2 regions of the Buttiauxella agrestis genome follow, and region 1 is predicted to be linked to the other one. Evidence: predicted binding sites of a transcription regulator. Region 1 holds the regulator's gene; the other holds the start of a gene.
What was found. Region 1 encodes LexA, which represses DNA repair genes until DNA is damaged. Its sites were predicted from a motif close to TNCTGTATGTACATACAGNA; they were not measured.
Positions count from the first base shown of each region.

Region 2: a site for LexA is predicted at 4,258-4,277, ahead of metR (HTH-type transcriptional regulator MetR). Genes of this name have one in related genera too.

Region 1 is NZ_UIGI01000001.1:4,634,579-4,640,380, forward strand. Features, by position in the region: gene dinF (MATE family efflux transporter DinF) at 1-733, opposite strand, end outside; gene lexA (transcriptional repressor LexA) at 807-1,415, opposite strand; gene DY231_RS21925 (diacylglycerol kinase) at 1,524-1,892, opposite strand; gene plsB (glycerol-3-phosphate 1-O-acyltransferase PlsB) at 2,019-4,448, shown strand; gene ubiA (4-hydroxybenzoate octaprenyltransferase) at 4,534-5,406, opposite strand; gene ubiC (chorismate lyase) at 5,406-5,802, opposite strand, start outside.
Region 2 is NZ_UIGI01000001.1:4,738,121-4,743,922, reverse strand. Features, by position in the region: gene rhtB (homoserine/homoserine lactone efflux protein) at 1-462, opposite strand, end outside; gene pldB (lysophospholipase L2) at 541-1,533, shown strand; gene yigL (sugar/pyridoxal phosphate phosphatase YigL) at 1,567-2,373, shown strand; gene DY231_RS22420 (carboxylate/amino acid/amine transporter) at 2,486-3,385, shown strand; gene metR (HTH-type transcriptional regulator MetR) at 3,273-4,226, opposite strand; gene metE (5-methyltetrahydropteroyltriglutamate--homocysteine S-methyltransferase) at 4,352-5,802, shown strand, end outside.

The DNA.
Region 1 (5,802 bases):
AGCGGAGCATGATGTCACGGTTAAGCGCCAACAAGCGCCGAACATTACCGCGCCAAGCCTGTTTGAGTATTTCACCACTGATTCCACGCAGGCCCATGACCTTTTTCACCATGAGCAAGCCGATGATAAATGTGGCGTATTCAGCCGTGACGGTAGCGAGTGCAGCCCCCTGAACATTCATATGCAGCCCCATCACCAGCCACACGTCGAGCACAATATTCAGAACGTTACCGACCACTAACAAGATAACCGGCGCGCGTGCGTATTGAACGCCCAGCAACCAGCCGAGCAAGACCAAATTAGCCAGGGAAGCCGGGGCGCTTAGCCAACGAATCTCAAGAAAACGTCGCGCTTGATAGAGCACATCCTGATTACCACCGACAATACGCAGAGCCAGTGAGATTAGCGGTTCGCGCAGCAAGACAATGGCAATACCCGCTCCGAGTGCCAGCAATAAAGGCTGAACCAGTGCGCGAGCTAAAGCGGAGGGGTTGTTTGCACCAAAGGCCTGGGCGGTTAAGCCGGTGGTACTCATGCGCAGAAACAGCAATAACATAAACAGGAAGCTGGTTGCTGTCGCACCAATGGCAACGCCGCCCAAATAAACAGGACTATCCAGATGACCAATAACGGCGGTATCGACAAGGCCAAGCAGCGGGACGGTAATGTTGGAGAAAATCATGGGTAAAGCGAGGCGCCAGAGCGCACGATCCGCTGTGGAGAATAATTGCATGACCTCTCCTGAAGGAGATCAAAGAGAATTAAGACAGTGATGCGCACTTAAATGCGCATCACCTAAAGAGATTTTACAGCCAGTCACCGTTGCGAATTACGCCAACAGCCAGCCCTTCAATCGAGAAGTTATGCTCGCGCAGGTCAACCACTATCGGCTCGAATTCGCTGTTTTCTGGCAGCAGGTGAACGGTATTCCCCTGCTGTTTCAAACGTTTAACTGTCACTTCATCATCAATGCGCGCCACCACAACCTGGCCGTTACGCACATCCTGAGTTTTATGCACCGCCAGTAAATCACCGTCCATAATACCGATGTCTTTCATAGACATCCCACTGACGCGCAGCAGGAAGTCGGCATTCGGTTTGAACAGTGAAGGATCTACCTGGTAATGGCCTTCGATATGCTGCTGCGCAAGGAGTGGTTCACCCGCAGCGACGCGCCCAACCAGCGGGATGCCGGTGATCTCTTCCACCAGCAAGCGAATGCCACGCGAAGCGCCGGAAACAATCTCAATCACGCCTTTACGGGCGAGAGCTTTTAAATGTTCTTCAGCAGCGTTCGGTGAACGGAACCCCAGACGTTGAGCAATCTCGGCACGTGTCGGTGGCATGCCGGTCTGGCTGATATGATCCCGAATAAGATCAAACACCTCTTGCTGCCTGGTAGTTAACGCTTTCATTCCGCCCCCTGGGTGTTTATACAGTTATGCTGTGAGTATATACAGTTAAAGGCGAATTTGGAACCACAAATTAAGCAAAAAACCAGGCACTTAACTATTCTGGAAAGACTATCGCAAATGCTGCCAAAGCAGCGTGACCCAGGTAATTACTGCAAGGATAATGGCGATTAATACAGCGGCTGAGCCCATATCTTTCGCTCGCCCGGAAAGCTCGTGATAGTCAGTACCAACACGGTCAACGAGGGCCTCAATAGCGCTATTGAGGATTTCGACAATCATCACCAGCACGACTGAACCAATCAGTAAAATACGGGTAATAGGGTCAACATCTAACCAGCAGGCAATAGCGATGGCGATGACAGCCGAAACGCCCTCCTGGCGGAAAGCAGCTTCGTTGATCCAGGCCGCTTTTAGCCCTTTCCATGAATAGCCTGCAGCTTTGATAATACGGGTAAGTCCAGTGGTACTACTCGCCATTTTGGGCAACCTTTTCAAATTATTTGCATCAATGCTTGTCAAAATTATAACGCCACAGAAATCTGGGTCAGATTCTGATATTCTTGCGGCGAATTTGCATCATTAACCTGAGGCTTTACATCGTTTATGTCAGGCTGGCCAAGAATCTACTACAAATTACTTAATTTACCATTAGGCGTTCTGGTAAAGAGCAAGTCTATTCCGGCAGATCCACAAGCCGAACTGGGCTTAGATCCCACACGTCCAATAATGTACGTGCTGCCCTATAACTCAAAGGCGGACTTATTAACCCTGCGCGCTCAATGCCTCGCGCATAACTTGCCCGACCCTCTCGAGCCGTTAGAAATCGACGGAGCGGTGCTGCCGCGCTATGTCTTTATCCATGGCGGGCCGCGTGTATTCACTTATTACACGCCAAAAGAAGAGTCGATCAAGCTGTTCCATGATTACCTCGATTTGCACCGTAGCAATCCAAATCTGGATGTGCAGATGGTGCCTGTTTCGGTCATGTTTGGCCGTTCACCGGGGCGCGAAAAAGGCGAAGTGAATCCGCCATTAAGAATGCTCAACGGCATTCAGAAATTCTTCGCCGTCTCCTGGCTTGGCCGCGACAGCTTTGTGCGTTTTTCTGCACCGGTTTCGCTGCGCCAGATGGCAACCGATCACGGTACAGATAAAAAAATCGCTCAGAAACTGGCGCGAGTGGCACGTATGCACTTCGCACGTCAGCGCCTGGCGACTGTCGGGCCGCGTCTGCCGGTACGCCAGGATCTGTTTAACAAACTTCTGGCATCAAAAGCTATCGCCCGCGCGGTAGAAGACGAAGCGCGTAGCAAGAAAATCTCCCATGAAAAGGCGCAGCAAAATGCTGTCGCGCTGATGGAAGAAATTGCGGCCAACTTCTCTTATGAAGCCGTTCGTTTGACCGACCGCGTGTTAGGTCTGACGTGGAACCGTTTGTACCAGGGCATTAACGTTCACAACGCTGAGCGTGTGCGCCAACTGGCTCATGACGGCCACGAGATTGTCTATGTGCCCTGCCACCGCAGCCACATGGACTACATGCTGCTGTCTTACGTGCTTTATCACCAGGGGTTAGTTCCTCCGCACATCGCGGCGGGTATCAACCTGAATTTCTGGCCAGCAGGCCCGATTTTCCGTCGCCTGGGCGCGTTCTTTATTCGCCGTACCTTTAAAGGCAGCAAACTCTATTCCACCGTGTTCCGTGAATATCTTGGCGAGCTGTTTAGCCGTGGCTATTCCGTTGAATACTTTGTGGAAGGTGGGCGTTCCCGTACCGGGCGTTTGCTTGACCCGAAAACCGGCACGCTGTCGATGACCATTCAGGCCATGCTGCGCGGCGGTACTCGTCCAATTACATTGGTGCCAATTTACATTGGCTACGAGCATGTAATGGAAGTGGGGACTTACGCCAAAGAACTGCGCGGTGCGACTAAAGAAAAAGAGAGCTTTATGCAGATGGTGCGCGGGCTGAGCAAGCTGCGTAACCTCGGCCAGGGCTATGTGAACTTCGGCGAACCGATGCCGTTGATGACATTCCTCAATCAGCGTGTTCCTGAGTGGCGTGATTCAATCGATCCAATCGAAGCGATTCGCCCGGCGTGGCTGACGCCAACGGTCAATGAAATTGCTGCCGAGTTGATGGTGCGTATCAACAATGCAGGGGCGGCAAATGCCATGAACCTGTGCTGTACCGCATTACTTGCGTCGCGTCAGCGTTCACTTACTCGTGAACAATTGACCGAGCAGCTCAATTGCTACTTGAGCCTGTTGCGTAATGTGCCGTATTCACCAGATGCGACTACGCCAGACCAGTCAGCAGAAGCACTGATTGAACACGCGTTGCAAATGAACAAGTTTGAAGTAGAGAAAGATACTATCGGTGACATCATCATTCTGCCGCGTGAGCAGGCGGTACTGATGACTTATTACCGTAACAACATCTTGCATATGCTGGTGTTGCCTTCTCTGCTGGCCGCGATTATCACGCAGCATCGCCACATTTCACGCGGAGAGCTTCTGCGTCAGGTCGAATTACTCTACCCGATGCTGAAAGCTGAGCTTTTCCTGCGCTGGGAAAAGGCGCAGCTTGTCAGTGAAATGGACGCGCTGCTCAATGAGATGGTTCGTCAGGAACTGATTACTCTTGCGGGTGATGAAGTACTGATTAACCCGGCTCGTTCACGCACTATGCAGCTTCTGGCTGCGGGTGTTCGTGAAACACTGCAACGTTACGCGATTACTTTCTGGCTGTTGAGCGCTAATCCGTCCATCAACCGCGGGACACTGGAGCGCGAAAGCCGCACCGTTGCCCAGCGCTTGTCTGTTTTGCATGGTATTAACGCACCGGAGTTCTTTGATAAAGCCGTGTTCACCTCGCTGGTATTAACCCTGCGTGATGAAGGCTATATCAGCGATACCGGGGATGCGGAGCCAACCGAAACCATGAAGGTCTACCAGATGCTGGCTGAACTGATCATGCCGGATGTGCGTTTGACGATTGAAAGTGCAACCTCGCAGGCTGCGACTGAGTAAAACGAAACAGGCGGGGAAACCCGCCTGTTTTTTTAGACTTGTAGGGCGTATAAACGAAGTGCCATCCGCCATTTAGTTTTTGATATCAAAAGTGCAGGTAACTCAGCACCAGGCCTATAAACAACACCAGCCCAACGTAGTTATTATTCAGGAATGCACGGAAACAGGCGTCACGATCGCGGTTCGCAGTCAGACGTTGCTGATGGATAAATAGCGCGCCCGCCAGAGCAATCGACCAGTAAAACGCCCCGCCCAACCCGTTCAGCCAGCCAATCACTGCCAGCAGTACCATCACCGAAACCTGCAAAACACCGATGATAAAATTGTCATAGCGCCCGAACAGTATCGCCGTGGATTTAATGCCAATTTTTAAATCGTCATCGCGATCGACCATTGCATATTGGGTGTCGTAAGCCACGGCCCAGCAGATGTTAGTCAAAAACATCAACCAGCAACTCAGCGGAACAGACTCACTCACCGCAGCAAATGCCATTGGGATTGACCAGCCGAATGCCGCACCTAACACCACCTGCGGCAGGTGGGTATAGCGTTTCATAAACGGGTAAACCCAGGCTAATGCCAGCCCCGCTACCGATAACAAAATTGTCATGGTATTGAGTGTCAGCACCAGTAAAAACGACAGCAGAACCAACACAGCAAATAAGATGCGTGCTTCTTTCTCGCTGACTGCCCCACTCGGCAGTGGCCGGTGCGCAGTGCGTTTGACATGCCCATCAAATTTACGATCGGCGTAGTCGTTTACCACGCAACCCGCAGCGCGCATCATCCAGACGCCAGCGATGAACACACATAAAATGGTCAGCGGCGGCACACCCGGTGTCGCTAACCACAACGCCCATAACGTGGGCCATAGTAATAAAAGCGAGCCAATCGGCTTATCAAGCCGCATCAGGCGTTGATACGCCTGCCATTTGCCTTGTTTCAGACTCCACTCCATTATTTTTCCTCTACATACAGCGGGGATGCGGGGAGAAACAGCTCGGTCAGCACTAATGGTTTTCCGGCTAATCTCAGGCGGGAACGACGCCCCCACAGCTCCTCATTGCGGCCAATCTCAATGAAATCCCGTGTCAGGGAAGATGCACTAAACAGGTAACGTCCAAGAGGTGTGGTTCCGAGTTGCTGCAATGCAAGCTCTGGCCCCTCGAGGGTAGATTCAGGAACGATGGTTCGCCCCAAAAGCCAGGGTTCATCGTCACCGCAGAGCATGATTTCACGCAACCAGTAACGTTTGGCTTCAGGCAGCAAATCAGCTTCGGGGATATCGGCGCGCGAATCGAAAAAACCTTCACGCACAATACGCACGCTGACTCGCGAGCAATATTGTTCAAAG
Region 2 (5,802 bases), 100 kb from region 1:
GGTGGTTACACCGAGCACTAAATACTGCGCGGCTTGTGGCTCATGGGGTGCGATAAACTGCGGGAAAAGTGCAGCCAGAAACACAATGCTTTTGGGGTTGGTCAGATTCACAAAAATTGCACGTTTAAACAGACGACTGCGTGGCTGGCTCGTGGCGAGAGTGTTCAAGTCAATGGCCCCAGCGGCACGCCATTGCTGAATGCCCAGCCAGATGAGATAAGCCGCCCCCGCCCATTTCAGAATTTCAAATGCCAGCAGCGAACGTGAAAACAATGCGCCGAGGCCAATCCCAACTAATACGATGTGAATCGCCAGCCCGGTTTGCAGCCCTGCAATCGACGCCGCTGCTCCGCGATAGCCGTGGCTAATGGCGGTGGTCATTGTATTTATCGCCCCGGAACCGGGTGAAAGACTCAGAATTATCGTGGTCAAAAGATAGGTTAACCACCACTCAACGCTCATGTGAAATTCCCTGGATGGACACTTTTATGCCACAATACGCTATTGTTGATGAGCGTGCTACGAATCACAAAAAGCGATATGACTCAGCATAAAAATGGATGGTCAAACAGGGAAAACGCCTTTGCAGCTTTCACCACCGGTCCGCTGATGGACTTCTGGCGACAGCGCGAAGAGTGTGAATTTTCAGGCGTCGACGAAGTGCCGGTACGCTACGTACGGTTTCGCTCGCAGGATCATGACCGGGTGATTGTTGTTTGCCCTGGGCGCATCGAAAGCTACGTCAAATATGCTGAACTGGCTTATGACTTATTCCATTGTGGATTCGATGTTTTAATCATCGACCATCGCGGGCAAGGCCGTTCAGGACGCATGCTATCGGATTCACATCGTGGCCATGTTGCGAGATTTAGCGACTATGTCGACGATTTTGACCGCTTTTATCAACATGAAGTCGCTAATGGCCCGTGGAGAAAACGCTATGCGTTAGCGCATTCCATGGGAGGCGCAATCATCACGCTGTGGCTTGAAAAAAACTCACAATGTTTTGATGCGGTTGCACTTTGTGCGCCAATGTTTGGCATCGCGCTGCGCTGGCCGGACTGGATGGTGCGCCATATTCTTGACTGGGCCGAGGGACATCAGCGTTTTCGTGAAGGTTATGCAATCGGAACAGGCCGCTGGCGTGCCTTACCATTTAGCGTTAATGTCCTGACTCATAGCCGTGAACGTTACCGCCGCAACCTGCGTTTTTATGCTGACGAGCCAGCGTTACGGGTTGGCGGGCCAACAAATCACTGGGTAAGAGAAGGGATACTCGCAGGAGAACAGGTTTTAGCGGGAGCCACTGCTATCACCACGCCGATTTTTATCCTGCAAGCAGAAGAAGAACGTGTAGTTGATAATCGCGCGCATGATCAATTCTGTGAAATTCGAGCCGCGGCGGGCAACCCTTGTGAGGGGGAAACACCTTACGTCATAAACGGTGCGTATCATGAGATCCTGTTCGAAAAGGACGATATGCGGACCGAAGCGCTGAATGCCATCATCGCTTTTTTTGATAGGCATAACTAAATACCGACTTAAACACCAGAGGTTCCAAATCCTATGTACCATGTCGTTGCGTCTGACTTAGATGGCACGTTGCTGTCCCCCGATCACCTTCTTACTCCGTATGCAAAAGAAACGCTGAAACTGCTCACTGCTGAAGGAGTTAATTTCGTCTTCGCAACGGGCCGCCACCATATCGACGTGGGGCAAATTCGCGATAACCTCGAAATCAAAGCCTACATGATCACCTCTAACGGCGCGCGCGTACATGATACTGACGGCAACCTGGTGTTCAGCCACGATCTCGACCATGACATCGCTCAGGATCTCTTTGGTGTCGTGCATACCAATCAAGATATCGTGACCAACGTCTATCGCGGCGACCAGTGGTTTATGAACCGCCATCGTCCTGAAGAGATGAAGTATTTTAAAGAAGCCGTGTTTAACTACAGCCTGTTTGAGCCAGGTTTGCTGGAAGCCGATGGCGTCAGCAAAGTGTTCTTCACCTGTGATTCTCACGAAAAATTGCTGCCGCTGGAGCAAGCGTTGCTCGCTCGCTGGGGTGACCGCGTGAACGTGAGTTTCTCGACGCTGACTTGCCTGGAAGTGATGGCGGGTGGCGTGTCAAAAGGCCATGCGCTGGAGGCAGTATCCAAAGCGATGGGCTACGGCCTGAAAGACTGTATTTCCTTTGGCGACGGCATGAACGACGCTGAAATGCTCAGCATGGCGGGCAAAGGCTGCATCATGGGCAACGCTCACCAGCGCCTGAAAGACTTGCTGCCAGAACTGGAAGTCATCGGCACCAACGCGGATAACGCGGTTCCACATTACCTGCGTAAGATGTTCCTCGGTAAAGATTGATTCGTGAAAAGCGAGTGGTGAATAAATCACCACTCGTCAACCAAATAGTTCAGATCTGGTTCATCCCCTTCGCTACAATGGTGAATAAATTGCCTGTAGTTGAGACTTCATCGTGCCGTTACTCATCATCACCACAATCCTGTGGGCCTTCTCTTTTAGCCTGATTGGCGAATATCTCGCCGGGCATGTCGACAGCTATTTTTCCGTGCTGATGCGCGTCGGACTTGCAGCGTTAGTGTTCCTGCCGTTCCTGCGCTTCAAAGGCTACAGCGCGAAAACGCTGCTGCTGTACATGCTGGTGGGCGCGTTACAACTCGGCGTGATGTACCTGTTTAGTTTCCAGGCTTACCTCTACCTCACCGTTTCGGAATTCCTGCTGTTTACGGTAATGACGCCGCTTTACGTTACGCTGATTTACGACCTGATCAGTGGCAACAAACTGCGCTGGGGCTATGCGTTAAGCGCAGGGCTTGCGGTGATTGGTGCGGCAATTATTCGCTACGATAAAGTTAGCGATCACTTCTGGATTGGCCTGCTTTTGGTACAGGCGGCAAACCTCTGTTTCGCTATCGGAATGGTGGGCTACAAACGCCTGATGGAAACGCGCCCGATGCCACAGCATTGCGCATTTTCATGGTTTTATCTCGGGGCTTTAATCGTGGCCGTTACGGCCTGGTTTGCGCTTGGGAACCCGCAAAAACTGCCGACGACCCATCTGCAATGGGGCATTCTGGTGTGGCTTGGGGTTGTCGCGTCAGGATTGGGGTACTTCATGTGGAACTACGGTGCCACGCAGGTGGATGCGGGCACGCTCGGCATCATGAACAACGTGCATGTTCCGGCGGGGCTGCTGGTTAACCTCGCCATCTGGCAAGAGCAACCCCACTGGCCGAGTTTTATTATTGGTGGGTCGGTGATAATGGCTTCGCTATGGGTACATCGCCATTGGGTCGCTCCGCGTTCTTCACAAACGGCAGATGCTCACAAGCGTGTGAACACGTCGAGCGAATAAAGGCTTCCGTCACCGGTTGACGCTGCTCGCCATCGCGCACGGCAGCGTACAACCGGCTCCACAGTCCTTCACCCAGGGTTTTGGTTACAACCAGACCCTGGCGTTCAACATTCTCCACTACCCAATGCGGCAGCGCTGCAATTCCCATGCGTGCCGACACCATCTGAATCAACAACAACGTGTTATCGACACTTTTCAGCGATGGACTAACGCCTGCGGGTTGCAGGAAATGCCGCCAGATATCCAGACGTTGGCGCTGGACCGGGTAAATCAATAACGTTTCGCTGCTCAAATCTTCCGGCTCAATACGCGTTTTATTCGCCAGCGGGTGATCCGTTGCCAGCACCAGGCGCACTTCATAATCAAACATCGGCGAATAGTGCAGACCGCTGCGCGGCAGAATGTCAGACGTTAAAACGATATCCAACTCGCTCTGCTGCAAAGCTGGTTGTGGGTCAAACGTCACGCCAGATTTGAAATCCAGATCTACCTGCGGCCAGGTCTTGTGGAAGTATTCCAGTGCAGGCGTTAGCCACTGAATACAGCTATGGCACTCAATCGCGATGCGAAGCCGGGTTTGATGCGGTTCATTGCATGCCTGAAGCGCACGGCTAATCTGCGGCAGCACTTGTTCTGCCAGTTGCAACAGCACTTCGCCCTGCGGAGTAAAGCGCAGCGGCTGACTTTTACGGACAAACAGGCGGAACCCAAGCCGCTGCTCCAGATCGCTGAACTGATGAGAGAGCGCCGATTGGGTTTGATGCAACGCGGAGGCGGCGGCGGCTAAAGAGCCGCAATTTCGTAACGCCTGGAGCGTCCGCAGGTGTTTGATCTCGATCATGAAAGTCCTTCACTTCGGCATGAGCAAATTGCGCTTGAGGAATATACAGTACCTGCACAATATGGATGTGTAAACATCTGGACGGCTAAATCCTTCGGGTTTCATAAATCTTATGAGGTAAAAAAATGACTATTAAAAATCACACCCTCGGTTTTCCTCGCGTTGGTCTACGTCGCGAACTGAAAAAAGCGCAAGAAAGTTACTGGGCTGGCAACTCCACCCAGGAAGAATTGTTGGCGGTGGGCCGCGAACTGCGTGCTCGCCACTGGGAACAACAAAAAGAAGCTGGCGTGGAACTGCTGCCGGTGGGCGATTTCGCCTGGTACGATCACGTTCTGACCACCAGCTTGCTGCTTGGCAATGTGCCGGCTCGTCATCAGAACGCGGACGGTAGCGTCGATATCGATACTTTGTTCCGTTTGGGTCGTGGCCGCGCACCCACAGGTGAGCCAGCCGCAGCCGCTGAAATGACCAAATGGTTTAACACCAACTACCACTACATGGTCCCGGAATTCACCAAAGGCCAGCAGTTCAAGCTGACCTGGACGCAGCTTCTGGATGAAGTCGACGAAGCGCTCTCACTCGGCCACAACGTGAAACCTGTGCTGCTTGGCCCGGTGACTTATCTGTGGCTGGGTAAAGTGAAAGGCGAGCCGTTTGACCGCCTGAGCCTGCTGAAAGATATTCTGCCAGTTTACCAACAGGTGCTGGCGGAACTGGCAAAACGCGGCATCGAATGGGTGCAAATCGACGAACCGGCGCTGGTGCTGGAGTTACCGCAGGAGTGGCTGGATGCGTTCCAATCGGCTTACGATGCGCTGGCGGGTAACGTTAAACTGCTCTTGACCACCTATTTTGAAGGCGTGACGCCCAATCTGAATACGATTACGGCGCTGCCCGTTCAGGGTTTGCACGTCGACTTCGTGCATGGCAAAGACGATATCAATGCACTGCATCAACAACTGCCAGCCAACTGGCTGCTGTCGGCGGGTGTGATTAATGGCCGTAACGTCTGGCGTGCTGATTTAACGGAAAAATATGCGCATCTTAAAGATCTGGTGGGCAAGCGTGATCTTTGGGTCGCCTCTTCTTGCTCGTTGTTACATAGCCCAATCGACCTGAACGTTGAAACTCGTCTGGATGCAGAAGTAAAAAGCTGGTTTGCCTTCGCTCTGCAAAAATGTGCCGAGTTGTCTTTGCTCACTGATGCGCTGAACAGTGGCAACACAGAAAAACTGGCAGAGTGGAGTGCGCCGATTCAGGCTCGTCGCCATTCACAGCGCGTACATAACGCAGCAGTAGGACAGCGCCTGGCAAAAATCACCGCGCAAGATAGCCAACGTCAGAGCGAATATACCGTTCGTGCTCAGGCCCAGCGTCAGCGCTTTAACTTACCAGCATGGCCGACGACCACCATCGGTTCGTTCCCGCAAACCACTGAAATTCGCGGTCTGCGCCTCGATTTCAAGAAAGGGAACCTGGATGCCAATAATTACCGCACCGGCATCGCGGAACACATCAAACAGGCTGTTGCCGAGCAGGAACGTTTAGGCCTCGATGTGCTGGTGCATGGTGA